2 regions of the Paenibacillus sp. FSL W7-1332 genome follow, and region 2 is predicted to be linked to the other one. Evidence: a T-box and tRNA genes for the amino acid it is inferred to sense, from the RefSeq annotation. Region 2 holds a T-box; the other holds one or more tRNA genes.

Region 1 (15,599 bases), 2.2 Mb from region 2:
TTTGTATTAGGCGTGGGCGCGGCAATCTTTCTTGAAGAGTATGCGGGCCGCAGCCGCTGGGTTCGGCTGATCCAGCTGAATATCAGTACGCTTGCAGGGGTTCCTTCTATTATATACGGTATCCTGGGACTGGCGATTTTCGTGCGCGGCATGAATCTTGGCCGCAGCCTGTTGTCCGGGGTATTAACGATGACGCTGCTGGTGCTGCCAATTATTATCGTTGCCGCTCAGGAGGCGCTTCGCGCCGTGCCTAAGAACCGGCGCGATGCTTCTTATGCGTTGGGCGCAACGAAATGGCAAACGGTGTCCAGCGCCGTGCTGCCATCAGCGATTCCTGGAATTATGACCGGGGTTATCCTGGCCTTGTCTCGTGCGATCGGCGAAACCGCACCGCTGATCATGATCGGTGCTTTAACGTACGTGGCCTTCTTGCCGGAAAATCTGCTCGATTCGTTTACTGTCATGCCGATCCAGATCTTTAACTGGGTATCAAGACCAAGTGAGGCTTTCCACGAGCTGGCGGCTTCGGGTATTATTCTGTTGCTCATCATGCTGTTCATCATGAACATTGCAGCCGTGTGGATCCGGAACAAGTATTCGAAGAACATCTAAGAGACGCATAAAGCAGATCTAATCGTGAAAAAGGAGACATGAATAAGATATGGAATCCATCATACAGATTAAGAAATTAAATCTTTACTACGACACGTACCATGCGCTTAAAAACGTGGATCTGGACATTCCGGAGAAAACGGTGACGGCGTTCATCGGACCGTCGGGCTGCGGTAAGTCTACGCTGCTGCGCACGCTGAATCGCATGAATGACATGATTCCTTCCACTCGGATTGAAGGCAGCGTGCAAATCGGAGGAACCGAAATCTACAGCGAGGAAGTCCACGTTGAAGCCTTGCGCAAGCAGGTAGGGATGGTATTCCAGCAGCCGAATCCGTTTCCTAAATCGATTTATGACAACATCGCGTACGGGCCGCGACTCCACGGTATCCGCAATAAAGCGGAGCTGGACCAAATCGTGGAACAGAGCTTGAAACAAGCCGTGCTGTGGGATGAAGTCAAGGATTATCTCAAGCGGTCCGCGCTGAGCTTGTCTGGCGGCCAACAGCAGCGCCTATGCATTGCCCGGGCACTTGCCGTACAGCCGGATATCCTGCTGATGGACGAAGCAACTTCCGCGCTGGACCCGATCTCGACTTTGAAAATCGAAGAGCTGGTGCAGGAGCTGAAGAGCAAATACACCATCGTCATGGTTACGCACAACATGCATCAGGCAGCACGCGTATCCGGGCAGACCGTATTTTTCCTGAATGGCGAAGTGGTTGAATCTGCAAACACCGATACGCTGTTCTCGACGCCGTCGGATGCACGTACCGAGGATTATATCTCGGGCCGGTTCGGTTAAGCCATTATCACGACTATGATCTTTCTTAAAAGTAGATAGGAGGAGCATCACACATGATCCGGAGAATTGAGTTTGATCAGCAGCTTGATGAGCTGAGAAGTTTGCTGCAGGATATGGGCAAGCATATGGAGGAGGCACTGGCAAACAGCGTGGAGTCCCTTCAGACCTTGGATGCGGAGAAAGCGCAGGCGGTTATCAAGAACGATGTGCAGTTAAACAACATGGAAGAGCAAATCATGGACATCGGCTCCCGTCTGATCGTGACCCAGCAGCCTGTGGCAAAGGATTTGCGCCGGATTTTAGTGGCTTTCCGGATTGCAAGCGATTTGGAGCGTATGGGTGACTTGGCGCGGGATGTCGCTAAAGTGACGATCCGTCTGCAAGGCCAGAAGCTGATCAAGCCACTGGTGGATCTTCCGCGGATGTCGGATTTGGTGCGCGCGATGGTTTCGGAATCGATCGAATCCTATCTGACGGAAAATACGGATCTTGCCTATAAAATGGCCCAGGACGATGATCAGATCGATCATTTGTACAGCGTGATTTTGCAGGACCTGTATGCGCATCTGACCTCCGATCCGGATTCGGCCAATCAGGCGATGCTGCTGATCATGGTGGGACGTTACATCGAACGGATCGCCGACCATGCAACCAACATTGGCGAGAGCACGGTGTACCTCGTAACGGGTCATCGTCCCGACCTCAATCAATAGCATAATGATAAGTCAAACGCTGGCGAAAGCTGGCGTTTTTTTGCGAGAATTTAGAAAGCTCCAGCGAAGCGGAAGCAATTCTTTAATCGCATTTATATATTGGGGGCCCCCGCAAAGTATTTGGAATAAGCATCGAAGCGCAGGCTCCACTTTGTGGGGATATTTTGCGTATTCTTAGGAATTCACCGTTAATCGAACGGATTGTTCGGAATTGGCGGTAACCTATGTTATCATGTGGAAAGGAAGTAATATTGGTGCGAGGTGTTCTATGGACAAGCTGATTTTAATTGATGGAAATAATATCATTTACCGGGCATTCTTCGCGATGCCGCCGCTGACCAATGCCAGCGGACAGCAGACGAATGCGGTTTACGGCTTTACGACGATGCTGCTTCGCTTGATTGAGGAACACAAACCGACCCATATGATGGTCGCATTCGATGCAGGCAAGGAAACATTTCGGCATGCGGATTTTCAGGATTACAAGGGTGGCCGCCAGAAAACGCCTCCCGAGCTCTCCGGACAATTCCCGCTGCTGAAAGAGCTGTTGAAAGGCCTTGGCGTCTCCCAATTTGAAATCGGCGGTTATGAGGCCGATGACATTATCGGGACCATTACCCGTCAGGCTGATGAAGCTGGTCGGAAGGTGATGGTTGTATCCGGGGATAAGGATATGCTGCAGCTGGCTTCGGAGCATACCACGATCGCCATGGTCCGCAAGGGCGTTACCGACATCGAGTATTACGGACCGGAACAGATTAAGGAGCGATATGACCTGACGCCTGATCAGATTATCGACCTCAAGGGACTGATGGGCGATGCTTCCGATAACATCCCCGGCGTTCCAGGAGTGGGTGAGAAGACGGCTCTGAAGCTGCTTCATGAATTTGGATCCGTTGAAGCCGTGGTGTCACGCACCGACGAGCTGAAAGGCAAGATGAAAGAGAAAATTGAAGAGCATGCGGATTCCGCCATACTCAGCAAGAAGCTGGCTACGATCTTTTGCGAAGTTCCGCTGGAGCAGTCGCTGGATGACATGGCGTTTACAGGCTTGAATGAAGAGACGGCAGGGCCCGCACTGGCGAAGCTGGAGTTTAAATCGCTCATTGAACGGTTAAACCTGAGCACAAGCGGAGTGGGCGGGGATGCGGCTGAGTCGAAGCCCGAAGCGAAGATTGAAGTGACCCTTGTAGACACGAAGGGGCTTAAGGAGGTTGCGGATAACCTGGCCCACGTCACTATACTCCATGTAGAGACGCATGGGGACAATCCCCATCATGCCGAGGTGATCGGGCTCGCACTCGCTACGGAGGAACGGCAGTACTTCATTCCGTTTGAGGTTCTGAAGTCGGAAGAGGCCGAGCCTGTTCGAGCTTGGCTTGCCGATAGCGGGATCCCTAAACGCGGATATGATCTGCACCGCATTGATCTGGCCCTCCACTGGCAGGGCATTGCTTTTGCCGGCGCGGCATTTGACGTTCATCTGGCTGCCTACCTGCTGGACCCAACCGAATCGAATCAAAGTCTTAGCGGTCTGGCCTCCAAATACGGGCTTGCGTATCTTCAAGCCGATGAGGATGTTTTCGGTAAAGGGGCAAAGTACAAGGTTCCCGATATGGAGAAGCTCAGCGAGCACATGGCCAGAAAATGCCTGGCTGTATCCGAACTGGTTCCCGTTCAGGAGAAGGAGCTGGCTGCCAATGAAATGCTGCCGCTGTTCCATGAGCTGGAGATGCCGCTGTCCCGCATTCTGGCCGATATGGAGAAGCAGGGAATTGCCGTGAATGCGGAGGATTTGAAGGAGCTGGGTCGCGAGTTTGAAGGACAGATCGAGAAGCTAGTTCATGAGATATATGAGATCGCCGGAACGGAATTCAATCTTAATTCGCCTAAACAGCTGGGCGAGATTCTGTTTGTGAAGCTGGAGCTTCCGGTCATCAAGAAGACCAAAACCGGTTATTCCACCGATGCCGAGGTGCTCGAGAAGCTGGCGCCTTATCACGATATTGTCCGCTTGATTCTGAAGTATCGTACCTTGGCCAAGCTGCAATCCACTTATGTGGAAGGTCTTCTGAAGGAGATTTCGTCACAAACGGGCAAAGTGCACACGTACTATCGTCAGACGATTGCCGCGACGGGCCGTCTGAGCAGCCAATATCCGAATTTGCAGAACATTCCGATCCGTCTGGAGGAGGGCCGCAAGCTGCGCAAGGTCTTCGTTCCGTCCGAGCCGGGCTGGAGCATTTTGGCGGCGGACTACTCCCAGATCGAGCTGCGCGTGCTTGCGCATATCTCGGATGATGAACGGCTGAAGGAAGCCTTCGTCCACGATATGGATATCCACACGAAGACCGCAATGGACGTGTTCGGAGTCGGCGTGGATGAGGTGGACTCCAATATGCGCCGATCCGCCAAGGCGGTTAACTTCGGCATCGTGTATGGAATCAGCGACTATGGCTTGTCCCAGAACCTGAATATTACCCGGAAGGAAGCCGCGGCCTTCATTGACCAGTATTTCGAGGTGTTCCAGGGCGTCCGGCGTTATATGGACGTGATCGTCAAACAGGCGAAACAAGACGGCTATGTGAAGACATTGCTTGAACGCAGACGCTACCTGCCGGAGATTAACGCCAGCAACTTCAACCTGCGGTCTTTTGCCGAACGGACAGCAATGAATACGCCGATTCAGGGAACCGCGGCGGACATTATCAAGCTGGCCATGGTCCATATGGACAAGGCGCTGCATGATCGTCAATTGAAGAGCCGCATGCTGCTTCAGGTGCACGATGAATTGGTGTTCGAGGTGCCGGAGGATGAGCTGGAGATCATGAAGGAATTGGTGCCGGAAGTGATGAGTCAAGCGCTGAAGCTGTCGGTACCGCTGAAATCGGAAGTCAGCTATGGCGAGAACTGGTACGAAGCGAAGTAAAGTTATACAATATGGTTAGCCGATAGAGAATCGTTTATAGGGATCATGGCGTGAAGAGGGGCGCATTATGCACCATACCTTTCCACAAAACCATGGTCCCGCTCTGTCCTAACTTCCGGTATAATGGGAGATGAGGTGAAGTCATTATGCCGGAATTGCCGGAAGTAGAAACGGTGAAACGAACACTTAACCAATTGATTAAAGGTAAGCATATAGATCATGTATCCGTACATCTGCCGCGGATTATTCAGCGTCCTGATGATATTGAGGCATTTGCGTTTATGTTGAAGGATCATACCGTGGAAGGTGTAGAGCGCCGCGGGAAATTTTTAAGGATATTGCTGGACGGACTGGTGCTCGTCTCGCATCTTCGGATGGAAGGGCGTTACGGGTTGTACTCTGCCGAGGAGCCGGTGGAGAAGCACACTCATGTTATATTCCATTTCTCGGACGGGACGGAGCTGCGTTATAAGGACGTACGCCAATTCGGAACGATGCATCTCTTTGCAACGGGGGAAGAGTTTCAGCATGCTCCTCTTGCCAAGCTGGGGTATGAGCCGCTGGATGATACGTTTACGTTCGGAACTTTCAAGGAAGTCATCGGCAGCAAAAAAACGAAGATTAAAGCGGTGCTGCTGAATCAGGCATATGTGGTCGGCATCGGCAATATATATGTCGATGAGGCATTGTTTCGAGCCAAGATTCATCCGGAGCGTAACGCCAACAGCCTGAAGGATGCCGAGCTCAAGCGATTGTATCATGCCATTGTGGATACACTGTCCGAAGCCGTAGAAGCGGGTGGTTCCTCCATTAAATCCTATGTCAATGGACAGGGTGAAATGGGGATGTTCCAGCATAGTCATCAGATTTACGGACGGAAGGACAAGCCGTGTCATACATGCGGTGGACCGATTCATAAGATCGTGGTTGGCGGACGGGGGACCCACTTCTGCCCGAAGTGTCAGCCGGTTAAGAAGTAATCCAATAGGCGTGCACCCATTCCTATCCCTACACATATAATGTGGAACATATGTGGAGCGCATGGAGCTGCTCTTCTTCATGAATGAGCCGCTTGATGTGGAGCTTACGAGGAGGGAAAAGGGTGCTCAGTCATATTTTCTCGTCTGCGCTGCTGGCCATGGCATTAAGCCTGGACGGATTCGGTGCGGGGGTTACATACGGTCTGCGCAAAACAAGGATACCGCTGCTGTCTGTATTGATCATCTCGCTATGTTCCGGCTTGGTGCTTGGCGCCTCCATGCAGGCGGGCGCGCTGTTACAGCGGTTCTTATCCCCATCCGTGGCGTCTGTGATCGGAGCCGCCATTTTGATTCTGCTGGGCTTATGGTCTCTATATCAGCAAGTTCGCAGAAAAAACGAGTCAGATGTGCAGCCGGTTTCCAGTAAGGATATTTCGAAGTCTCTTATGGAAAAGAAGGCATCTGACCATCAAGTGAAATCAAGACGTGAGGTTAACACGGCAGGTCAAGTGCATCTTCAGCGGGCGGTATTCTCTCTTGAGATTCCGAAGGCCGGGGTTGTCATTCAAATTCTCCGCAGTCCCTCGAAGGCGGATCTGGACGACTCCGGCAGCATCTCCCCGTGGGAGGCGATGTGGCTCGGGATCGCGTTATCGCTCGATGCGTTCGGCGCAGGGCTTGGCGCCGCCATGCTGGGCTTCTCACCGTTAGGTACCGCGGCTGTTGTTTCCTTGTTTAGCGGGATATTCCTGGTGCTGGGCATGAGGGTTGGTTTACGTTTTGCATCCAAGGGCGGCATGCGTTTTATCTCTTATTTGCCTGCTTTTTTGTTAATCGTCATGGGTATAATGAAGCTGTTATGAGGTGAAGTCATGAATATCGGTTTAACCGGAGGAATTGCAACTGGCAAGAGCACCGTGTCCTCCATGTTGGCCATGAAGGGAGCACTTCTCGTCGATGCGGATCTCATCGCCCGGGAAGTCATGCTCCCGGGTCATCCGGTGCTGGGTAAAGTGACCGAACATTTTGGACAAGCGATCCTGTTTGAGGACGGTACGCTGAATCGAAAAAAACTCGGGGAAGTGATCTTCCATCATCCCGAGCAGAGAACGGTATTGAATGAGATCACGCATCCGGCGATCCGGCAGGAAATCCGGGAACGGACGGAAGCGTATGAGCGGCAGTATCCCGACCGGCTCGTCGTGGCGGATATTCCGCTGCTGCTTGAGGCCAAGGAGTATTATTCTTATCTTGACCAGATCGCTGTTGTTTATGTACCGCGAGAGCTGCAGCTTGAGCGTCTGATGGTACGCGATGATCTTAACAGGGAAGCGGCGGAAGCGCGTTTAAACAGTCAGATGGATATCGAGGAGAAGAAGCGTCTGGCGGATATCCTCATCGATAACAGCGGAACATTGGCCGAAACACAGCAGCAGGTGGACAACCTGTGGGGCAGGTTGGTTAGTCTATGAAGTGGCTCCGTAAAAAAAGAGTGCTGCTTCTGCTGTTTGTCTCTTTTGTAGCGCTTCTGTATCTGAGCTCGAACTGGATGACCTTGCTGTATCCGATTCATTATAAAGATGAAATACGGAAGCATGCCGCTTACTATGAGGTCGATCCGTTCCTGGTGGCATCCATCATTCGTGTGGAAACGAACTTCAAGCCGGGTAAGGAGTCCAAGAAAGGCGCCCTGGGCATTATGCAGCTGATGCCGGATACGGCGAATTGGGCGATGGAAATGGCCAAGCTGCCATCGGTAAACCTGCTGAACGTAAAGAATGAAGTGGATGCGAATATCCAGCTGGGCACCTGGTATATTCAGAACCTGCACAAGGAAATGGACGGCAACCCAATTGCCGCCATCGCCGCCTATAATGCAGGCCCCGGGAACGTCAAGAATTGGATCAACAAGGGCATGTGGGATGGAACCTACGAGAATGTGAAGAGTATTCCCATCGGGGAAACCCGCCACTATGTACAGCGCGTGATTTATTATTATAATCAATATACGGATGTGTATAAGGACGGCTTTTAACGAAAAAAGAGCGCTGGACAGGCTCTTACATCGAGCCGTCCAACACTCCTTTTTTAAGGAAGAATCAATTATTGACCGGAGAATTGACCAGCCAATTGTTGCTCGGCCAGGGTTACAAGACGCTTTGTGATGTATCCCCCGATCGAACCGTTCTCGTAGGAAGTCATGTTACCTTGGTATCCGTCTTGTGGAATGGAGATACCAAGTTCTTGAGCTACCTCGTACTTCAATTGCTCAAGAGCAGCGTTTGCGCGAGGAACAACCAGGTTGTTGGAGTTGTTGTTGCTTTGTGCCATGTTAAGTTCACCTCCTTGGGTTGGTAAAAGTATTATGTCTCGGGTTTCGCATTTTCATAACATAAAAGAAAAAAGTTTTGCTGGTAAATTTTTCATTAGGGCCGTTAAGGCTAAAATACGCTGAAAACAAAGGAAGTGAAGATGACTTTATGAAGTGTCCATATTGCAGTTATGCCGGAACGAAAGTGCTGGATTCCAGGCCTGCCAACGAGAATAAATCCATCCGCCGCCGCAGGGAATGCGAGCAGTGCAGCAAGAGATTCACAACCTTTGAGATGGTGGAGGAAACGCCGCTGATTGTTGTGAAGAAGGATGGAAGCCGCGAAGAATTCAGCCGGGAGAAGGTACTCCGCGGTTTGATCCGGGCATGCGAGAAGCGTCCGGTATCCGTGGACCAGCTGGATATGATCGTATCGGATGTCGAGAAGGCACTGCGCAATACCGCAGCAGCAGAGGTGGAGAGCCGCCAGATCGGGGAGCTTCTGATGGAACGGCTGTATCCGGTCGATGAGGTAGCGTACGTCCGGTTTGCGTCCGTGTATCGGCAGTTCAAGGATATCAATATGTTTATGAAGGAACTGAAAAGCCTACTGTCCAAGGATACGGACGGTCAGGAGCTGTAAGAGCACCAGGGTTCTGCGTGATCCAGGTGCTCTTCCGGTGCTCTCAAGGAGCCCATCCTCATCATCGATAAGTGACATTATATAGAGAAGTAAAAGGGATACAGCACGTCATCAAAAAATGTGAAAAACCTGTTGACATGCCTGCTGATTTTTTATATGATATAGAAGTCGCTTACGGGGCCTTAGCTCAGCTGGGAGAGCGCATCGCTGGCAGCGATGAGGTCAGGGGTTCGATCCCCCTAGGCTCCATACGAAGAAAACCCTTGATTATCAAGGGTTTTTTCCTTTTTCTTGTAAAAAGAAAACCATACGCTATGCGTATGGTTCAGGATAGCTTAAGCGTTGTATAAAAAAAATCCTCCGAAGTGTTAAGATAAATTCGGTTCGCCAACCAAATTTAAAACACGAGGAGGAGATCAGATGGCATCTGATGTGAACAGTTTAGCACATACAAAATGGAATTGTAAGTATCACATAGTGTTTGCACCAAAGTACAGAAGACAAGTGATCTATGGGAAATTGAAAAGAGATATAGGAAAAATACTAAGACAATTGTGTGAAAGAAAAGGTGTAGAAATTATAGAAGCAGAGGCATGTAAAGATCATATACACATGCTGGTAAGTATACCGCCGAAAATAAGTGTGTCATCATTTATAGGGTATCTAAAAGGGAAGAGTAGCTTAATGATATTTGATCGCCATGCAAATTTAAAATATAAGTATGGGAATCGAAAATTCTGGTGTAAAGGGTTTTATGTGGACACGGTAGGAAGGAACAAGAAAGTGATTGAAGAGTATATACGAAATCAGTTACAAGAAGACGTGGTTGCAGAGCAAATGACGCTGGAAGAGTATATAGATCCATTCACAGGAGAAGAAACAGGAAGCAAACGAAAGAAGAAGAACTAGAAGACCCCTTAAGGGGTAGCCGAAAAAGTAGTGCGGTTGGCGAACGATTCAATGCCCTTTAGGGCTGGCCAGTAACAAAGGCTTTCAGCCGCAGAGCAAACCACCCGTTCACACGGGTGGTTTTGATTAATAACTTTTTAATTCTTCCCAGAAATGGTCGCAATCTAATTATAACATTGAGCGTAAAAAAGGAAGTACAACGCATCGTTGATTGTTCTTACTTTATTTTAATTGCTTGTAAAAGAAGTAGGAGCGGCATCTGTCGCTCGACCGACCCTAAATCCGGAAGTGAGCAGCAAGACCAAAAATCCACCGGCGACGCCCCACAAAATCAAGGCGTTTGAGTAAGCTGCGTCCAGTCCGCCGAAGTACATTACTTCCCGTAGCCCTCCTGCCGCGAACCGCAGTGGCGTCCACGAATAGATCCAATCTCGCGTTATCTGCGACAAGAACTCCGGAGCCATGTTCAGCAGCGGCATGGAGAAGAACATCAGCAGTACGAGAAGCGGTATTGCCCGGAATCCGATCCAATTCAGCAAGGAAGATTGCAACAAGAAGAACGCCGATCCAGCCAACCATAAGAACAACCACGTCTCCCCCGCGTTCGCCAGTTCCATACCGTACCACGACGAAGCCATCCATATGGTGTAGCACGAGGCTATGCCGACGATCGCAAGCCCCCCGATAGCTTGCAGCGCGCTGACTGTCCATCTCCTTGAACCCGCGGCGACCGCCTTCTGGCTAGCCAGGAACAAGACGACTCCGGTCACCATGCTGCCGATCCATATAATCTGGGTCAACAAACCCGGCGCATTCCCCGCCGCATTATTCACTCCCGGTGGATGCACGACTTCCTCCTGAACGTTCACCGGTGTCATTAAAGCTTTAGCCGTCTCAACCGGAATTTGCTCCGTTTGCTGTCCGATCTGCCCAAGCAGCTGCTGCAACAGTTCCCCGTTGATCATTTTCATCGCTTGCCCCATTGCCTGTCTTACGACCATCGAGGCTTGGGTGTTCATACCCTCATTGGAGAGGATTCTCACATTAGGGTGAATCGGCGAGTGCGTTGCTAGCGAGAGTAAACCGCTGCTCAGATCCGCCGGAATCACCATCGCTCCGTAATATTCGCGTTTATACAGTCCTTCCCGGGCCTTTTCCTCGGAATCCACGACATGCCAGACGAACGGCATTGCTGGGCTCGACAGCAACTTTTCCCGGATCATTTCCCCTACCGCAAACGTTCCTCCAGTCGGCAGCTCCGCCGGCTGGTCCAGGATAACGAGGGCCACCGGGACCTCCTTTGGCTTCGATCCAAGCACCGATCCCATCATCGCTACCCCGAATACGGTCAACACGATCAGGACGAGCACCATTCCCAGCCACATCATTTTTTGTGTCAGCATTTTCATGATCCACTACTCCTTGTCTCTTTATAATGAACATATGGTTGATTATCAACGGCAATGTTCATTGTGAAAGGACCACCATATAATATGGCTGCATCACACGGTCACTTCATGGCAATGAACAAAAATAGCGTTGCTGCAGCAACGCTTCTGTATCCATTTCATTAAAAAAATGATCACTCAAGTACATTCGTAAAATCGAAAGACATCACCGCACTTAAATTTCGGCGATGTCTTTCTTGCGATTCAGCTACACAAACTTCAAAATCTACTGTTCGAATTTTTTCGTTTTTCTGCCGGCAAGATGGCCTCGATTACGTCCCAATGCTCAGCGATCTTTTCATCCTCTACGCGGAACAAATCGTAGAAAGCGGTATGCTGACCATCAAACAGACCTTCACTCATTGTAAGAACAAAATCGCCTTGACCGATAACTTGATGGACATAAGTATATTGAAACTCAACATTTTTCTCCTTCAGAGCCTGCAAAGCAGCGTGAAGACCTGAAAGTCCATCTGCAATATGCGGACTATGCTGAATGTAGTGATCTCCATCAAAGTAAGAGGCAAGCAGGTCAGGGTTCTTCCCGAGCAAGATGTTCTCAACATAGCTTCTGACAAATGCCTTGTTGGCATCCGTTTTGTCGATATCCTTAATCGTAACCGGTCCGTCAATCATTGTATGATTGCTTGGTGTCTTCTCCACCATCTCTTGCAAATTATCCCAGTGCTCAACGATTAGTCCATTCTCAAAACGGAAGATATCAAATACGATTTTAGGGCCGTGAAAATGATATACAGAATGAAGTGCCACATAATTTCCGTCAACTAAAGCCCGCTTAATGCTTACCTTTGTACCAATTTCCTTTAAATGATCTAGAGCACCAAGCATGGTTTCACGACCATCGAGTAAGGCCTGGTTATGCTGAATATATTGATCTGGATGAACGTAAGCCGTAATCGCTTCGGGATTGCCGCTCTCAAAACTTTCCAGTACGGCGACTGCCTTACGAACAAGCTCATGTAGATGGTTGAATGTCATTGGAAAATCCTCTTTAGAGTTATTTAGTCATCTAGATAAATATTGAACAATATGTTGTTTATTTATCTCTTGCTCATTATAATAGAGGCTAATATAACGCTCAATATTCAATATTTTTAGTTATGATGGATAACAGACAACTCATAAAACTTTGTCGCTTAACGACCTAAATAAATGTAGGGGGAACGAAAACAATGAACAAGAAAACCGACTTAAGAATACTGCGCACGAAACAATCGATTCGAAAGGCGTTTTATGAGCTTATTCAGGAAAAGGGATATGAATCCATAACGATCCAGGATATTGCCGATCGGGCTATGATCAATCGAAACACATTTTATCTCCACTACCAAAACAAGCCTGATTTATTAGATACATGTATGAATGAATTGTTGAGCGAATTAAAGGATGCGGTCGTTCTTTGTCCCATCAGCATGAATCCTTTCAGTATTTCTCTACTCGAGACAGTCATGCAAACTGTACTGGAGCATATTTCTCTAAATTTGACCTTTTATCATTCCATGTTAATAGATGAGAATAGAATCTATCAGTTTCAAGCGAAAATGGAAAATATCATTAAAGATAAATTAATTGAGGGGTGGAAACCTGCTCAGGGAAACTCACCATTAGCGATATCCAAGGAATTATTGATCGAATACCTCGGATCGTCATTCATGGGGATTGTAATTTGGTGGATTAAAAACGATAAACCCCTTCCTGCAGATGAAGTTTCATCTCAGTTTAGCAGAATCGTTGCCTACGGGCATTTAAGAGCAGCCGGCATCGCCGTCGAGGAATAAAATTAGCGAGGGTAGAGGGAGCAGGGTTCAGCTCTGCCCTTTACATTTGAACGACATGGTGCTAAACTTGATTTCGATAGTTATAGAACTGCAGAAGATGCGCGGGGAGGTGGATGGAAACAGTGGGAGAAAATCAAGAAGATATCGGGCAAGCGGTTAAAGTGTATAAAGCTTTGGGGGAACCAACCCGGTTGAAAATCGCTTTACTGCTCGCGAAAGAAAGCAATTTATGCTTCACTGCCGTCGGTGAAAGGCTTGAGTCGGTTGCAGGCTCGACGCTATCGCATCATTTAAAGCAATTGACGGACTCTGGCTTGATTGATTCTCGCAAGAATGGATCGTTTATTCACTATAACGTCAATCGAGAAATAGCGGAAAAATTTGCGCCCTTTTTGTTGGCGTAATTTTTTCGGAAATCAATTCTATAAATTTAGAACTATAGAATTGATTGGGGTTTATACTTAAACCGATTTTAACGAACGAGTCGATTTGGAATGATTATTCAACAGTTTTTTACTAATCCCCCCTAATCCATATTATGAAGGAGAGAATAACTATGAGCGGTCAAACGAATACGATGGAGATTGGAATGAGCACCTTCCTTCATGCAAATCCCGGAAATGGCGGTGTCTCGCATGCCCAGAGGCTGCGCCAGGCGATCGAAGAAATCCAATTGGCAGATCAGGTCGGCCTTGACGTCTATGCCATCGGCGAGCATCATCGCATCGAATACACAAGCTCCTCGCCAGCTGTCATTCTGGCCGCAGCTGCAGCTACAACGAAGCGGATCCGGCTCTCGAGCGCAGTGACGGTGCTATCTTCGGACGATCCGGTGCGGATATATCAGGACTTTGCAACGTTGGACGGTCTGTCGAACGGGCGAGCGGAGATCATGGCCGGACGGGGGTCGTTCATTGAATCGTTCCCGCTATTCGGCTATGACCTGAAAGATTACGAGGAATTGTATGAAGAGAAACTGGAACTGCTGTTGAAGATTCGCGCTTCCGAAAAGGTGACCTGGCGTGGCGGTCATCGCCCGGCGATTGACAACATGGGCGTCTATCCTCGTGCACTGCAGGAGCCTTTGCCTGTCTGGATCGGTACGGGCGGCAATCCGGAATCAGCTGTTCGGGCCGGCTTGCTGGGACTTCCTATTGCCTTCTCAATTCTGGGAGGGGAGCCGCAAAGATTCGCACCCTTAGTGAAGCTTTATAAAGAAGCCGCCGTGAAAGCTGGTCACGATCCGAATAAGCTGCAAATTGCTACACATTCGCATGGCTTTATTTCGAATACGGCACAAGAGGCTGCTAAGCGGTATTACCCTGTCATGGCTGGCCAAATGAACCACATTGGACGGGAACGAGGCTGGTCTACCTATACACGTGACTCGTACGATTCAGCCCGTAACCTTCATGGCGCTCTATACGTCGGTGATCCCGAATACGTCGCAGAAAAAATCGTGCTGCTGCATAAGAATCTTGGCTTGACTCGCTTCATGATGTACAACGATTTCAGTTCCTTGCCGCATCGCGATTTGCTGCAGACGATTGAGCTTCTCGGGACCAAAGTAGCGCCGATTGTCCGTAAGGAGCTGGCACGTCAGACATCTGGCCATAACGCTTAAAGCAGACCACGAACGCTGGGAACGAGGAGGCTTGATTGGGCCGAGAAGTGAAGTCGGCGAAGTGAGCATTTTTTTTAAATATGATTTCTATAGATTTAGATCTGTTGAAATGAAAAGAGGTGAAATAGATGGGAAATTCATGGAAAATTTATATTTTAGCCATTGTCAGCTTTTTAGTTGGAACTTCAGAGTTCGTGATTGCCGGCATCTTGGATATGCTTGCAAGTGATTTTGGAGTGTCGGTAGCGGCGGCCGGGCAGTTGATTACGGTTTACTCGCTTGCTTATGCCATCGGCACCCCGATCCTAATTGCGCTCACGGCAAAAATGGATCGAAGAAAGCTGATGCTGTCGGCTTTGGGATTATTTTTCGTAGGGAACTTGATCACGGTCACAACTACAGGCTACGGCATGCTGCTTGGAGCAAGAATTATCTTGGCGATCAGCACGGGGGTATTTATGGTCGTCGCCCTGACGGTTGCCGCTAAAATATCTCATCCAGGAAAACAGGGCAGCGCAATCGCCACGGTTCTAGTGGGCTTTAATCTCGCACTTATTTTAGGGGTTCCGCTTGGGAGAATCATTGCGGGCTCACATGATTGGAAAATCATCTTTACGGGAGTCGGAGCCCTGAGCTTAATCGCGATGCTGGTCCTTTTGCTGGCGATTCCGAGATCGGAAGGAGAGGCTCCCGTACCTATTCGGGAACAGCTTGCCTTATTAAAAAGCCCACGAATCACGGTCGCGCTTTCCATCAGTTTTTTCTGGATATTGGGCTATACGATGCTGTACACCTATATAACGCCGTTTCTTCTGGACATTACGGG
Region 2 (15,599 bases):
TGGAAAGGCAACTCGCCAAGAATCAATTAAAAGTTCTATACAGCTCCTAGATAACTAGAGAGCAAACTTTTTGGCCCTTCGACTCCCACTAGGAAGTTTGAAGGGCTAAATTTAATGTATGAAAATATTAAAACAGACTTCTAAGTAATTCGATGAAGTAACGGGGATCACATCACAATTCGCTCATAAGAAAATGTCGGGGGACAAGAACAGACCGATTAGATAAGCATCTAAATATGTTTCCAAATAATTTAGCAAACGGGACCGTTACCTTATGGAGGGCGGTCTATTTTTTCAATGTAAGCAAGAAGCGCCAAAATAAAAATGCCTAACAAGAATATTAATGAAAGTGCGTCTTTGCCTCCATGCTTAGGCTTATGGTTATTTCGTGATTGGTCTTGCTTTTTTACCCATAATATTAATTCCGATCCAGGCTAACATTAATAAGATCTGAGCCAGAACGACCAGCCACAATACTTCTGTGTAACCTCCTATAAGGCAAAATATAGTATTCACCAGGGGGAACCCCAAGAAAGTAAACATGATAGGAAAATCTTTTTTGGGAGTGATTGAATAAATAGCCTTCCGGTCCCAGAACTTTATAAAAGCTAATGCTAAAACTCCTGCTGTAATTACAGAAAGTGCAATCAACATCACCCATTGCATATTAGAGGTTCTGGCGAAGAACGGCCCCATATAATTAAAGAAGTTAGATAAAGGTGAGAACATGCAAGCCAATGACGCAATTGCCGCCAGAAACGGATAGATATAACCAATTGATTGACTGTAGCCTTTCTTTTTGTGCCACCATTCACCAATTAGTATAAAGACTGTCCAATATCCCGCTATATAAATCCATCCTGTAAAATTCATCACGGGTTCCCCATAGATTTGAGGTTCACCGGCTAGCGGATAATAAGTCCATCTTGCCATGAGTCCATCCGTAGTCTGAAATATCTGTTTAACGGCCACCGGGTCCAATGAAAAGTCAAACACCATAGCGCTTAATCCCGTAATAAATGGTTTAGTCCAGGACGGTATAGTTACAGATTTTAGAACACGCAAAGTGGAATAAATGATCAAAAACTCAATAATAGGGACAGTAATCGGTATATTAAATAACATTAAAATACTCCGCCCATAGGCGTAAAAACCTTCCCCAAGCGATGAAGCAGTAATTTCAAAAACAGCTGCGTAAAAAAACACAAAACCTATAAATTGCAGTAGAACCGTTTTGGGATGTGTTTCCTTATCAAGGATATAGAAAACCATTAGAACAGCAGCAATTAAGACTATAATATCTTGAATTATCCATACAGGCACCACAGTTATATCACCCACATTTTACCCTCCATTTAAGTTGAAATTGAATTGAACGTTCAAATAAATTATAATTTCACTGTGTTACTTAAACAACAGGCTGTTCGATTGAGATATGTTAGTTATCATACAAACCACAGTAGATTTGTTCGCTATTTCTAATTGGAGGATATTATGGCAGACAAAAAAACAGATCACAGAGTGAGATATACAAAGATGGTTGTAAAAGAAAGCCTGCTGAAGCTTTTGACAGAACGGTCTATCAATAAAGTGACAGTGACCGACATTTGCAGAGAAGCAGGGATTAATCGCAACACCTTTTATACACACTATGCGAATCAGTTTGAGCTTCTTTCAACGATTGGAAATGATCTTTACGAAGACATTAAGCAAGTTGGGATGAGTTCTTCAAACCCTCAAAAGCTATCTTATGAATTATGTAAGTATATAAAAGCGAATCAAACGATATGTAAGGTTCTGTTCTCAGAGCATGGCGATAAAGAATTACTAGAACGAATCCTTTATATCAGTCACGATTTAACTATTGAGCGATGGAAGCAGGAATTAAAAGATTTTGATCCACAATTATTTGAGTCCTGGTATACGTTCACCGCTCATGGCAGTATAGCTATTATTAAAAAGTGGGTGAGTAGTGGTCTGAAGGAAAGCCCCAATAAAATTGCAGCTTTTATTGATAAAGCTACGGAATCCGTATCTAAAGCTTTTTATTCTGAAGAATTGTAGTAAGTGAAAACTGCATCCCGTATTTTACCTCGTCGGTCAGGTTCGATATAACTCGATTGCTGGCCATCACAGAAGATCCGGTAATATTATCTTCTATTGCTTTTCCGATGTTTAGAATTAGTAATGGCGATTAGTTCCTGCTCTCGCTTTTTCAAAACAGTTGGATATGATTTAATCATTTGCTGTATTGTCTATTATCAATAAATCTGTTTGCTATATGTTCCAGCAGATACAACCATTTTTTAAGAAGTTGGGCATAACAGTTAAGCCGAAAACTTGAGCTGTCGAGAAACAAGAACATGTAAAACTCCACGTTAACGAAACGTTAAGAGCAACCCTAGTTCCTAACTCAAGAAAAACTGAAGCCTTTTCAAACATGGTTGTAAAGCCACTCAACTAACGGGAAACGATAGTTAAATAAATATAGAAAAGCAGCTGGCCATGATCAGCTGCTTTTTGTTCAACTAACGGGCAGGTTAGTTTAATTTTAGTCACGGAGAAACGTAAGAAACTAAAAAGGAAAGTGGTGACCCAACGTTGGCACGCAAAATCTAGGCAGCCCGCAGCGAGGATGTTCGTGGGGCTGCCTAAATTTGTTGTGGTTACAGGTTGTAATTAATGCCTTCGCCAGCACCTGTGCGGGCGTTTACGTATACGTGAGAAACGCCTTCGATCCCAGTGACGGGAAATGCGTATACGAGCTGGCTGTTGTGGATTTCCAGCTTTGGCTTGCCCGAGGGGGTTACTTTTGGGCCAAGCTTCGCGGAGGCTTGCTCCGCTGTCAGCCTCGGGTGAACGGGGAAGGTTTTATTGTAATGGGAATAATAATTAGACGCATCAAAGCTCTTCAACGTACCGGTACGGCGATCAAATCGCCATACGACTTTCATTTGCGGAATGGAAACTTGCTCCCGGACCGGAATATACGTGAGATAAATGGAAGTATCGTTTATCTCTTTCGCTACTAATGTCAGACGTTCGTCAGACCAGCGAGCCATCCAGGTGTCCGTAACCGCGACAACCTGCTTTAAGTCGATAGTTTGCTCTACATCTCCTTTCTCAGAGATCGAGCTCTTGCGTCTCACTTGGAGCACGTGTCCGCTTTTACTTAGTGTTGCAATATAGGAGTTGGTTGATTTTCCATCGGTGTCCGATAACTTGAAATCCAAGACTTCTCCGAATTGGGGGCTGCTCCCGCCTGAGATGTGGACAATTTGCTTACCTGCTCCTTTATTCCAAGCCTCGCCCATGAAAATTTTCGCTTTGGCCGCAAGCTCCGTAGCCGTATAAGTGGTTTCACCGGCGAAAACGGTTCCTGGCTTCGGAGGTATGTATGGATTCTGGTTGTACAGGAACTCGTTAAAGGCTTTATTTCCATAGGTGGAGACCGAGTCGAGTTGAGACAAAGCCTCTTCCATTTCAGTTGATATCTGTTGTATATCCGATATAGAGGAATCAACAGCTTTCTTTCTCATCTGATCGAGATAAGGTAGGGCGGTCCTCGCGAACGTTCTCAAACGCTGAATTTGTTCTAATTGATCCGGGTTAAGCGAGATTTCCTTCTCGCTGGCAGGATAGGCCAAGTAGCGGCTGCCCTCTGTGATAAACGACTCATATGACCAAGATTGAAAGTTCATTGTAACGGATCCGATCCTTACAGATTGCAAGATAAAATTGGCATTTTCAATCGCAGATTGAAGTGCTGCTTGCCGATCTGAAATCGTAGATGCCGCAAGGGACTCCGCAAGCGCATAGTCGAAATCACGCAGGTAGATCAATTGCATATGTGACCAGTATTGCGTATTGTGCTGTTGTTGCTGCTCCCATTGCCGATTATTCTGATGCTCCGTATAACTGAAATAGGTGCCCGCTAATGTCGTCACGCAAAGCAGACCAATGATAGATTTGGTGAGAACGCTCATGTCTATTAAAACTCCCGTCTTTGTCTTCATAATGCTTATCCACTTTAACAAAGATGAGAACACAGTTTAATGAGTAAATATTGCCAATGCAAATCGCTAGCCCATTAGGCAATCCTGCACAGATGAGACTTATGAAAAGTACATTTGAGCTGGGAAATAGTACCATCAGGACAGATTATTCACGTTAATTTTTGTTTTAATCTTTTACGACTAAGCGATCAGCTGTCTTGTTAAGCTAACGGGCAGTATAGTTCAATTTCCAATGGGCATACTATCCCAAAAAGTATGGAGGGATATCATAAGGGTTATCACCTCCGCTCCGGAAGCGATACTTCCCCACCCAAGTTTGTTGTACCTCCTGATTATTTCACAGGGTAAACAGGAATGTGGAATTGAGGTTGGGGAGAATTATAATTTGGCTAAAGTCAGAGGATGCGAAGCAACCGAATTGCCAAAGCTGATGGTAGAATCGACAGACTTATACCTTATAAAAAATAGTGGAATTAATTGACAGAACAAGTTGAGTGTGATAGCATTGGTTCAACTTAAAACGAAAAGGCTATGATGAGAAATAGTAGCTATTAGGGATCTCACAGAGAGAAGATGGTTGGTGCGAATCTTCATTGATCTAATAGTGAAGCAGTCTCGGAGCTGTGAACCGAACAGAGGAATCTAAGTAGGCTTCAACGGAGTTCCACCGTTATTCAGGAAACAATATCGGAGATATCCCGTATTGATAGAGTGCAGAGAAATCTGAAATTAGGTGGTAACACGGACATCATAGTTCGCCCTAAGTTGACAAGAAATAGGTCAGCTTAGGGCTTTTTTGTTTTATTTCTTCTCGTTTGAATATTTGCAAAGTAATTTCCGAGAATAATTAATAATTGAAATGGAGGTATTGAGCATGGTGAAAATGACACCAGATGAGTTAAGAAAATCATATATTGATTTTATGAAAGGAATAGGGGCTAGCCAAGTGCCCTCTTCTAGCTTGTTGCCAGAAAATGATTCCTCAACGTTGTTTACAGGAAGTGGAATGCAACCTATGGTTCCATATTTATTGGGGGAAAAGCATCCGATAGGTAATGAGATTGCTAATATTCAGAAGTGTTTAAGGACAGTGGATATTGATGAAGTAGGAGATACGTCGCATCTGACATTTTTTGAAATGATAGGTCGATGGGAGTTTAAAGCAAATGAAAATAACTATAAGAAAAAGCAAATCGATGCCATTTGGAATTGGCATATTATCGAATTAGGAATTGATCCTGGCAGGCTGTATATCAGTGCTTTTATAGGAAGTGATGATTTGAATATACAGAAAGATACGGAAGCCATTCAAATCTGGTCAGAAAAATTTAAATCAGTTGGTGTAGAACCTATCATTGAAGATGATCCCTATCAATATGGAGCATCTAGAGGTGGAAGAATATTCTTATACGATGAAAAAGAAAATTGGTGGAGTCGAGCCGGAAGTCCATTGGATATGCCTGTTGGTGAACCGGGTGGGCCTGATAGTGAAATGTTCTATGATCTTGAACCAGGCGGTGATTCACTGGATCATCCTGCTTCTGAAAGCGAGAGGTTTTTAGAGATTGGGAACAACGTATTTATGTGTTACAAAAAAGAAGGCACAGGATTTGTAAAAATGCAAAATCCCAATATGGATTATGGAGGCGGATTAGAAAGGGTTGCAACAGCCCTTAATGGTGACAAGGATATTTATAATACGGCTTTCTTCCTTAATCCCAAGAAAAAATTGATGGAGTTAAGTGGTAAACAATATACTGACGATTTAAAGTTGTTTAGAATCATACTTGATCATGTGAGAGCGGCTACTTTTCTAATTAATGATGGTGCGGAGCCAGCTAATAGTGATGCAGGGTATATAACAAGAAGGTTATTAAGAAGGGCGATTCGTGCAGGTAAAAAAATAGGTATACAAGGAAGTTTTGTGGGTGAGTTGTCTGAAGTTTATATAGATGAAGCAACAGCTTATGAAGATTTGATCGGTAATAAAAAGAAAGTTATCGAAACAGTAAATAAGGAAGAAAATCTTTTCTATAGAACTTTACAGCAAGGAGAATTTGAAATACAAAAACATCTTAAGAATAAGGGTAAAGTTACAGGTGCAGATGCCTTTTATTTTTACGAAACATATGGGTTTCCCTTGGAGTTGACGGAAGAGTTTCTAACTGAAAATGGATATAGCATGGAGGACAAGGCGTCTTATATAGAGGCGGCAAAGAAACATGCTGAAAAGAGCAGAACTGCTTCTGTGGGTAAATTTAAAGGTGGATTAGCTGAACATTCAACAGAAACAACAGCGCTGCACACGGTATCTCATTTATTACTTGCTGGTTTAAGGGAAGTTTTAGGTGATCATGTTCATCAACAAGGAAGTAATATTACCTCAGAGCGATTACGGTTTGACTTCAACCATGATGAAAAACTTACGCCAGAGCAAATAGCTGCGGTGGAGAAGTATGTGAATGATGCGATTTCGTCAAAAGCAATTACCTATATTTCAGAGATGCCTAAAACTGAAGCAAAAGAAAGTAATGTTGTAGGGAATTTTTGGGATAAATATCCGGATATCGTTAAGGTGTATACAATCAAAGATAATGAAGGGAAAGTTTGGAGTCGAGAAGTATGTGGAGGACCTCATGTAGAGGATACAACAAACATAGGAAAGTTCAGTATTAAAAAAGAACAATCTTCTGCTGCTGGAGTTAGAAGGATTAAAGGAGTAATTAATAAAAACGCTGAACAATAGCTGATGTTTTAGGATTGCCATTTGTAACAACGTTATGAGTTGCCGGGAATCCAGGATGAATGATAAATCCGGCAAATGAAGACGGTTTGACATCGCTTGGCCTTTCCGTTGGCGGTACCGGAGAACAGTTTTTAAAATCATGACCACCCGTCCAACGGGTGGTTTGCTCTTGGGGTATAACCCCTTGTTGCCAAACTGCGCCTAAAGACGCTAGCCTGACCATAACTCTGTTCAGGCTCATTGTTATTTGTCACTTTCACTTACCAGTTAAACTGGTTTATTTCTTTTTGCCCCTGTTGCTGTTGAATGGATCTTCGTACTCTTTTACACTCAACTTATCCATGGCTTGATCATGTGCCTCTTGTTCACGAATGTACTTCGCTACTGTTGCTTCATTCAAACCTACTGTACTCACATAATATCCTTCTGCCCAAAATTTTCGATTCCCGTATTTATATTTTAGTTGTGCATGCTTCTCGAAGATCATTAACGAACTTTTCCCCTTTAGATATCCCATGAATGATGAGACTGAAATTTTCGGCGGGATAGCCACCAACATATGGACATGATCGGGCATCATGTGGCCTTCTATAATTTCTACTCCTTTGTACTTACATAAGCGTTTGAAAATTTCTATTAAGTCTCTTCTTACTTGATTATAGATCTCTTTCCGTCTATACTTCGGGGTAAATACAATGTGGTATTTGCACATCCACTTTGTGTGAGCTAGGCTGTAGCTCTTGGTTGCCATTTGAGACCATTCCTTTCTTTGAGCCTGAACATCTCAATTTTATTGGAATGGTCTCAGTGGTCAAACCCTTAATCCCTCCACCCGCATAGCGGGTGGTTTTTTGTTTCGCGCGTTTCACGCACTCAACTGGCTAAAGCCATAAGAAAAAGCAATTCGGATTTAATCCGAATTGCTCAGATTGGGAGATCTTTTTATGCCACTTGTTAAATTAAAACTACTAGTTGGCCTAATAAGATTGTATTTCAGACAATACTGCTTTTAATCTGCCTAGATTATCAATTTTAAATAGTTTTTCTCTAAAAGAAATAAACTCATTAGCCGCCTTAAGAATTTCAGATAAAAATTCTTCTTCAACAACAATGTTTTTCGTCTCTTTGTAAGCTTCGTAAAGGTTTGTACCTTCAAAAATCAACGGATTTCTTTTTACTCTAAATAATATCTTGTTCTCTGGTTTTGTAATGATTCTTTTGACACTCCACTCATGGCTATTCATGGCCATAATGTGCTCTCCAAAACCTGTTTTTTTATATTCCAAAGTCATTTCTAAAACACCGATCCACATCAAGTCAATATCATCCCAATCCATAAAGTTGGTGATTGTAGTATCAGACGTTTTTATATTTACTACACCATCTAACTTATGGCCTTTATGCTTGTTTAATTGTCTGTTAGCCACCTGGATTGATAAACTATCTTTCAATGAAATAAAATAGTCTTCAATATTATCTTGACTAAAGTAAAAAGAATCTATAGTCTTCTTTTCAATGTATGTGGTTATATTTAGCATAAACTACTCCAATAACTAAAGGTATGTTGTAACTTAATCAATAAGGTAAAATGTATTTATTCTATAATTACTTACAACCAACCTGTACATTTGTCCATCTATACTAACATTTATTGTAGCATAACCGTTACCGCTAATAATTGTACTTCTATTCGCATTAACAATTGAAATAATTCTTGCTCGGACATCATTTATAGCAAGGTTATAGTAGAAGGTTGTTTTTCCAGTGGCTCCTGTCCAATATAATGGGTGGTGATTCGTAAGAACATGATTCATACTGCTATTTTGTAATGCTACGATGCTAATATAGCAGATAGGTTGATGGTGAATATTAATTTGGAGGATTAAATAATGAAACAAAAACTGAAAATCGTATCCGCATTTTTATGTGGCGCTATATTCAAATCGATAATTACGAAAAACTTCCAATTACTATTGCACGTAACGATGTAACAATCACTTTAAATTCCCTGAATTAAGTAAATGGGAAAGTCCTTTTAAATGTTACTGTAAAATTTTATAGTGATAAGCGTATTGATTTTGAACTTTCACGAATTAGAGCTGACGATAATGTTAAGGGTAGAAAGTCGTACACTACAAGTGCAACGTATTTCTATACACCAACTAAAGGCCCCTGGGTTATTACTACAGAAACATACTTAGATAAACCCATCCTAACAGTTTATTCTGGGCACTACCACGAAGGCAACCGCTAAGAGATCGGCTGCCTTTGTTCACAAACGGACAGGAGGCAAATCATATGTATACATGAGTGTTGCTCTACTGAAGGGCCTTACTACGCTACAAAGACATTCGAAGGCTAGCACAGAAGGATGTGACCTAAGAATGATGGGTATTAATCTCACTGGGAAATTTCGAGTGTTCCACTTATTTTGATAAATTAGGACCCCGACGGAAATCTGCATTGTCAGCGCCTTCCGGAAAATGAACGGCCAGCGTCAGGAAGAGGATTCCGAATTGAATAAAACCGTCGACCTGCACAACTAAGCAAGGTGGTTGTAATGGGTTACCATGGGAAAAACACGGAATAAGCGGATTCCGTGTTTTTCGCTGTTCATTTAGTTGACTATGTCAAATTAATATTTGACTTAGTCAAATATTAATGTTAATTTTTTGCTATCCGAATAAAAAGAAAGGGGCTCACTCATCATGTCAGATGCAACCATCATTCAGACGATCCGGCGCTTTAACCGTTTTTATACGAATGTGCTCGGACTCCTCGATCAACATCTGTTGCACAGCGATTTTTCTCTCTCCGAGGCTAGGGTGCTTTACGAAATTCAGAATACGGAGCATTGCACAGCCAAAATGCTGATCGACAAGCTGAGCATCGATGCCGGATATTTAAGCCGCATCTTAAAGCGATTCGATAAGCTTGGGCTGACCTACCGCGTTCAATCCGATAAAGACGGCAGATCCTACTATCATTACCTGTCCGATCAGGGCCGTGAAATGCTGCACAAGCTCGATGCGCTATCCGACGAGCAAATCCGCCGGTTAATCGAGGGACTACCGGAGCACAGAAAGGGGCTGATTGCGAAGAGCATGACGGCCATTGAAAGCTCCCTCTCCACCGAAGAGGATCGCGGTCTGGGCGTGGTCATCCGCACCGAGCTGCGGTCGGGGGACGTTGGCGTCCTGATCCATCTGCACGGCTGGGTGTACGCGGAGGAGTGCGGTTATAATCATGGATTTGAGGGCTATGTTTGCAAGACCTTTCATGAGTTCTTCCAACATTATGACCGGGAGAAGGATCGGTTCTGGCTGGCGGAGGCGGACGGCCACATCGTCGGCGCTATCGCCATTGTCGGGCATACGCCGGACAAAGCACAGCTCAGATGGTTCATCCTGCACCCCGATTTCAGGGGAAGGGGACTTGGCAAGACGTTATTGAACGAGGCCGTCAAGTATTGCCGGGAAAAGGGCTACCGGAACGTGTTCCTGGAAACGACCGAGGATCAGGAAAATGCGATTCGGATGTACGAGAACGTCGGTTTCCGCAAGACCGGCGAGCGTCCGAACGAAGCGTGGGGCGTAAGCCACGTCGAGCAGGTTTTCGAGCTTCACTTGCCATAACGTCCCTTCATCGAGACCCCAAATCCGGATTGCTAACAATTTCTATATTACTACCAAAATACACGGTATTGAAAAGTAGGGGGCGAGCTTGAACCGATCTTATGTCGCAGATCCATTCATACGAAATGAACACGAGGTGAACATTGCGGAGAGGGCAGACCGGCTGGCCGCCATATTCGCGGAGAGAGCTCCCAAGCATGATTCGGAAGGATCGTTTCCGTACGAGAACTTTGAAGATCTCAAGGCGTCAGGCTATTTAAAACTAACCGTTCCCAAGCGATTTGGCGGAGAGGAAGCCTCCGTCTATGAAATGGTGCTGGCCCAGGAACGGCTGGCGCGCGGAGACAGCTCCACCGCACTAGCTGTCGGCTGGAGTATCAGCCTCTTGCTTAAGCAGCGTCTGACCCGGGCTTGACCCGAGGCTTTGTTTGAAAACCTGTGCGAGTCGATAGAGTTGATGGCCTTGTTGGGCGGAACCGAAGATGCAAGACCGGCAAGATTACCGTTACTTATCAAAAGAAATCCTACACCTTGAACCCCAAAAATCAAATCATTTAGAATAAGCGCACATACTACCCTACGAGAGAGCTCGTGACTGGTATCTGTCTAAAGCTATTGATCAAAAGCAAAGCGCAGGCTGCAGATGATTGTTTACGGAGTTTCAAATCATCGAATAGCGATCGAACGTATTCAAGTTACTATAAAACAATAGAGAATCGCCAGGTAAACGGAGAAGACTAACGAAAAGCAAATGACCATATAAAGAAAATATCATTTGTAGGACTTTCAACTATTAGCAAGTGGAGGTTGAAGAAGAGATTAAATAGACTAAATCTGAGTCGCGGCAGTTTTGTGTACAATCGACATGACACATTTAATCCCCGGTGTGTAAAATGTGTCATGTAGACAGTACACATTAGGAGGAGTTACGATGGACCTTCGAGCAGCCGCTCATCTCATTAACACTTCACAGCGTAGAGAGTCTGACCCACCGATCGTACATATATTGGATTGTACCGCCTGCAAGAAATCTTACGCGAGACTTCCCCAAGATATTGCGCTTGCTGAACGGAATGGCTCGTTGCAGCTTTGCAACCTGTGTCAAGATATACAAAGAAAGAGTCAGAAGAGTAGTCGTCTTTATGCCAGAAGAAACGGTAATCTGAAGTGGTCAGATTCGCTTGGCATTGCATATCCTACAAAAGGAAGCATCAAGAATGGAGAAGGTCCTTATACCGAGATCATGCACCGATTTGAGATTTGGCTTCGAGACGTGCACAATTACTTACCTGGGCAAGAAATTGAATGGGAGACCCGGAAGCAGTTACAAAAACAATTCTTCCTAGAGTTTATTGATGAGCCCAACCTCTTCTCTACCCAGCCAATTCGGAAGCTTACACATAACGGTGAAACAGTCTATGTATGTACCGGCTGCCAGGCTCAGATGAGCCCGACCTATTTTATTAAATGTTGCCCATCGAAAAAGCCCAAGAGCAATTAGCATCTAGAGTAAGGTACTGAACATACCAGTGGCTTATGCGCTATCCTACCTGTATCCTTAGTGAGGCAGCGTCAGTCTAATACTTAATTTTACTAGGTTATCAAGACCTAAATTTAAGAAAGATAGATATATTAAAGGGTTTCACATATTAGTCATGACTAATATGTGAAACCCTTTATGTTCAACTATCATTTCCCGTTAGATCAACAAGTAATAGGGTTATCATGTATTATAATAATGGAAATTTAATGAAGGGTAGTGTTTTTTAAATTGAAAACTTTTTATTGTGATCTGGAAATCACTTTAAATGTCATTGGCGGGAAGTGGAAGCCTCTTATTCTGTATTATTTAATAAAAGGTCCTAAACGGACCGGTGAATTGAGAAGGCTCATACCCACAATATCTCAGAAAATGTTAGTCCAGTCGTTGCGGGAGTTGGAGAGTGCTAATTTGATTATAAGAAAAATGTACAATCAGGTACCACCAAAAGTGGAATATTCAATATCAGAAATGGGTATGTCACTTGAACCCACTTTGCGAGCTCTTTGTGATTGGGGCCAAAATTATGCAGAGAAGAACTTGAGTAAGGATGAATATCGGAGATTAAATGTAGAATAGAGTAATTTCATTGATCCATTTATTCTGCACTTCATCACAATTATCACTTTTTAGTTACTATATAACATAAAAGTACGTACTATTTTAAAAGTTATGGATGGATCATAATAAGACTTATGGCCATGAAGAAAATCAAAGAATTAATAAAAGGAGTCGTATGTAGATCGATAAGTTTTTGGAGGTGCGTTATGAAATTTGGCTTTATTGGTGCTGGAACAGTTGCTCAAACGCTGGCGAAACATCTATTGCTTCACGGTCATGAAGTTATTCTCAGTAATAGTCGTGGTCCCGAAACGCTCTCAGATCTGGTAAGCTCGCTTGGTGCTGGCGCAAAATCCGGAACACCGTCAGAAGCAGCTGAGCAGGACTTTGTAATATTATGCGTGACGTGGGCGCAAATGCCTGCTGCTTTGTCAATGGTTCCTGACTGGACAGGCCGTGTTCTTATTGATGCTACCAACCGTTTTGAAAATACGGAACCTCTACTTGGCGAATGGTCAGGAAAGAATTCAAGTGAAATCGTAGCCCAATATGCTCCGGGTGCTCATGTAATTAAAGCTTTTAACAGTGTTCCGATGGAATGGATTAAGGATTACACGGAAGAGAAGCCGAAGACTGTCCTGTTCATGTCCGGTGACGACATCCAGGTAAAACAAGTCTTGAAAGAAATTTGGGAGAAGATTGGCTTTGCCTGTATTGATCTTGGATCCTTGAGCCAGGGCGGTCTGCTGCAGCAAATAGGAGGACCTCTCGCCGGATTGAATTTAAATCTGCTGGATCAATACACTGTACGATAACGTTATCCTATACTGCAACTGGTTTATCAATAAAAGTTCAAAGGGGTTACTAATATGGGTAAAATACTTATTACTGGAGCAACGGGTAATCTTGGCAGCAGGACGCTAAACCTTCTTCTTAAAAAGGTTCCGGCAAATCAGGCCGCTGTATTGGTACGTGATCCGCAATCTGAAAAAATCGAAAGGTTTGTTAAAGAAGGTGTGGAGGCCCATCAGGGCGACTATTTCGATTATAACTCCCTTCTGCGAGCTTTTAATGGTGTTGACAAAGTCATGCTTATCTCCGCGCAAGCATTTACCGACCGTAATACGCAACATTTCAATGTCATCGCAGCTGCAAAGGAGGCTGGTGTTAAACAAGTGATCTACACGTCGATCATTCGAAAAGAAAATTCAAATCTTATTTTGCCCGAAGTAACGATGTCAGACTTATTTGCTGAACAAACGCTTAGAGCATCCGGATTAGACTATACCATTCTGCGGAATCCACCGTACCTTGAAACCTTGCATATGTATTTCGGAGATGCGCTTAAAGCCGGCGTGCGAGTACCAGAGGGTTCCGGCAAAGTTGCCGCTGCATCTCTGGATGACTTGGCGGCAGCTAACGTAGCCGTTCTCACTCAACACGGGTACGAAAATAAGACATACACTCTAAGTGGCAGCGAGGGGAGCTCTTTTGCAGACATCGCTGAAGCCCTCTCGGAGATTAGTGAGATGAATATCCCTTATGAGTCAGTTAGCGAAAAAGAATATATAGACTCTATGGTAGCAAATGGCTTGCCTGTTTTCATGACTGATTTTTTATTAGGCTGGGTGCGAGGAGTCAACACTGGAGAATTTTCGGAGACATCCGGGGATCTTGAAAGTCTAATTGGCCGAAAACCAATGACATATAAGGAATTCTTTAAACATCAGTTTTCTAAAGTTGAAGATTGAAAGCAGGGTATGTTTTAGACTAAATTTGAAAAAGAAACAGCGACAGCCAAGGACGAGAAAATTGACTGTCGCTATTTTATTGAGCTAACGTTTCCCGCAATAAACGTCCGGATTGACCGGCCGTTTATGTGACACAACCCATAAAGAAGTGTCGGAGGACAGAAACATTGTCCCATGGAAAGTCGCTATTTTAGCGGCTTTTTTGTTATATCGGTACAAGTTCTTGTCCCGAGCCAAGGACAAGAACTTGTACCGATTGCCGTAAAGGACAAGAACATGAGCCGATTACCGATTAGACAAGTATCTAACTATGTTTCCATGCAATTTCACTAAGCTAACGGGCAGTTTAGCTTAATAATGTTGAAGTTCCAGGATTGTTTTAACAGGGATATAAAGTTCATTAAAGAATAAATACTTAGTGACATTTCGAGCAGAGGAGAAGATAAAGAATTGAGTATATATCGAAGGAAGTCATACAAAATAGATTCAAAAAGAATAGATGAATTTAATCATTTATTTAATGAATTTCTTTTACCTACACAACTCAAATATGGGGCAAGTTTAGTTGGTCGGTGGATGACGGAAGAAATCGAAGGTGCTATTGAAGTCTTTGCGATTTGGGAATATAAGAGCCTTGAGGAATATCAAAATATAGAAAACCAGGTTAAAGGTGATGAAGAGCATGTTAAACGCGTACGGAATCAACACGAGGAACTAAGAATACGTGGAGAAAATCTCTTAAAAGAAGCACCTAAAGAAGACTTTTTATTGAGTACAGTACCTAGGAATAAAACGATACTATCCAATTTTTCATAAAAAACAATTCAACTAACGGGATACAGATAGCTCAATAAAAACAAGAATGCAGCCAATCAACGTAATCGGCTGCTTTTGTTCAACTAACAGGCAGGGTAGTGCAAGAAGGTTGTGGAATACATAAAAATGTTATTATTATACTACTGCATCAATAAATTGGTATTGGATATCTAATTAAAATTATTAACCTAGGGGTAGGTAAACAATGAGCAAAGATTATGAAACTCCTGAAAGAACAAGAGAAAGACTAAGACAAGAAGAATTGGAAAATAATCCATTTGGTCATATGAATCACGGAAATAGTAGGGCTCGGTATAGTATAGTCGATTTAGGTTGGAAAGGCACTTTAGTATTAACTATTGTTATTATTGTCGGTCTTATAGTTGTTCAATATTTTTATTAATGGTTTTAATATTTGAGAAAGCCAAAATTGTCGAGATACAAGATATCGGTACAAGTTCTTGTCCTGAGTCGAGGACAAGAACTTGTACCGATTGCCGTAATGGACAAGAACATGAGCCGATTACCGATTAG

The links. The T-box of region 2 lies ahead of MKX98_RS15825 (alanine--tRNA ligase). A T-box ahead of a tRNA ligase gene usually reads a tRNA of that ligase, here a tRNA-Ala.
Region 1: it encodes a tRNA-Ala, which carries the amino acid that the T-box ahead of MKX98_RS15825 (alanine--tRNA ligase) is inferred to sense. The anticodon was not compared.

What each region holds. Positions count from the first base shown of each region.
Region 1 is NZ_CP150209.1:5,757,361-5,772,959, reverse strand. Features, by position in the region: gene pstA (phosphate ABC transporter permease PstA) at 1-612, shown strand, start outside; gene pstB (phosphate ABC transporter ATP-binding protein PstB) at 662-1,417, shown strand; gene phoU (phosphate signaling complex protein PhoU) at 1,471-2,130, shown strand; gene polA (DNA polymerase I) at 2,399-5,059, shown strand; gene mutM (DNA-formamidopyrimidine glycosylase) at 5,206-6,039, shown strand; gene ytaF (sporulation membrane protein YtaF) at 6,162-6,902, shown strand; gene coaE (dephospho-CoA kinase) at 6,912-7,511, shown strand; gene MKX98_RS26030 (lytic transglycosylase domain-containing protein) at 7,508-8,074, shown strand; gene MKX98_RS26025 (alpha/beta-type small acid-soluble spore protein) at 8,143-8,370, opposite strand; gene nrdR (transcriptional regulator NrdR) at 8,520-8,993, shown strand; tRNA gene MKX98_RS26015 (tRNA-Ala) at 9,170-9,242, shown strand; gene tnpA (IS200/IS605 family transposase) at 9,414-9,902, shown strand; gene MKX98_RS26005 (ABC transporter permease) at 10,130-11,311, opposite strand; gene MKX98_RS26000 (nuclear transport factor 2 family protein) at 11,570-12,349, opposite strand; gene MKX98_RS25995 (TetR/AcrR family transcriptional regulator) at 12,544-13,149, shown strand; gene MKX98_RS25990 (metalloregulator ArsR/SmtB family transcription factor) at 13,272-13,553, shown strand; gene MKX98_RS25985 (Atu2307/SP_0267 family LLM class monooxygenase) at 13,706-14,773, shown strand; gene MKX98_RS25980 (MFS transporter) at 14,902-15,599, shown strand, end outside.
Region 2 is NZ_CP150209.1:3,546,500-3,562,098, reverse strand. Features, by position in the region: gene MKX98_RS15840 (carotenoid biosynthesis protein) at 382-1,341, opposite strand; gene MKX98_RS15835 (TetR/AcrR family transcriptional regulator) at 1,495-2,064, shown strand; gene MKX98_RS15830 (hypothetical protein) at 2,667-3,986, opposite strand; T-box leader at 4,539-4,782, shown strand; gene MKX98_RS15825 (alanine--tRNA ligase) at 4,891-6,762, shown strand; gene MKX98_RS15820 (hypothetical protein) at 6,740-6,985, opposite strand; gene tnpA (IS200/IS605 family transposase) at 7,040-7,513, opposite strand; gene MKX98_RS15810 (hypothetical protein) at 7,740-8,300, opposite strand; gene MKX98_RS15805 (helix-turn-helix domain-containing GNAT family N-acetyltransferase) at 9,471-10,397, shown strand; partial or broken gene MKX98_RS15800 (acyl-CoA dehydrogenase family protein) at 10,486-10,809, shown strand; gene MKX98_RS15795 (hypothetical protein) at 11,329-11,898, shown strand; gene MKX98_RS15790 (helix-turn-helix domain-containing protein) at 12,169-12,516, shown strand; gene MKX98_RS15785 (NAD(P)-binding domain-containing protein) at 12,705-13,313, shown strand; gene MKX98_RS15780 (SDR family oxidoreductase) at 13,368-14,249, shown strand; gene MKX98_RS15775 (NIPSNAP family protein) at 14,700-15,065, shown strand; gene MKX98_RS15770 (DUF6366 family protein) at 15,271-15,468, shown strand.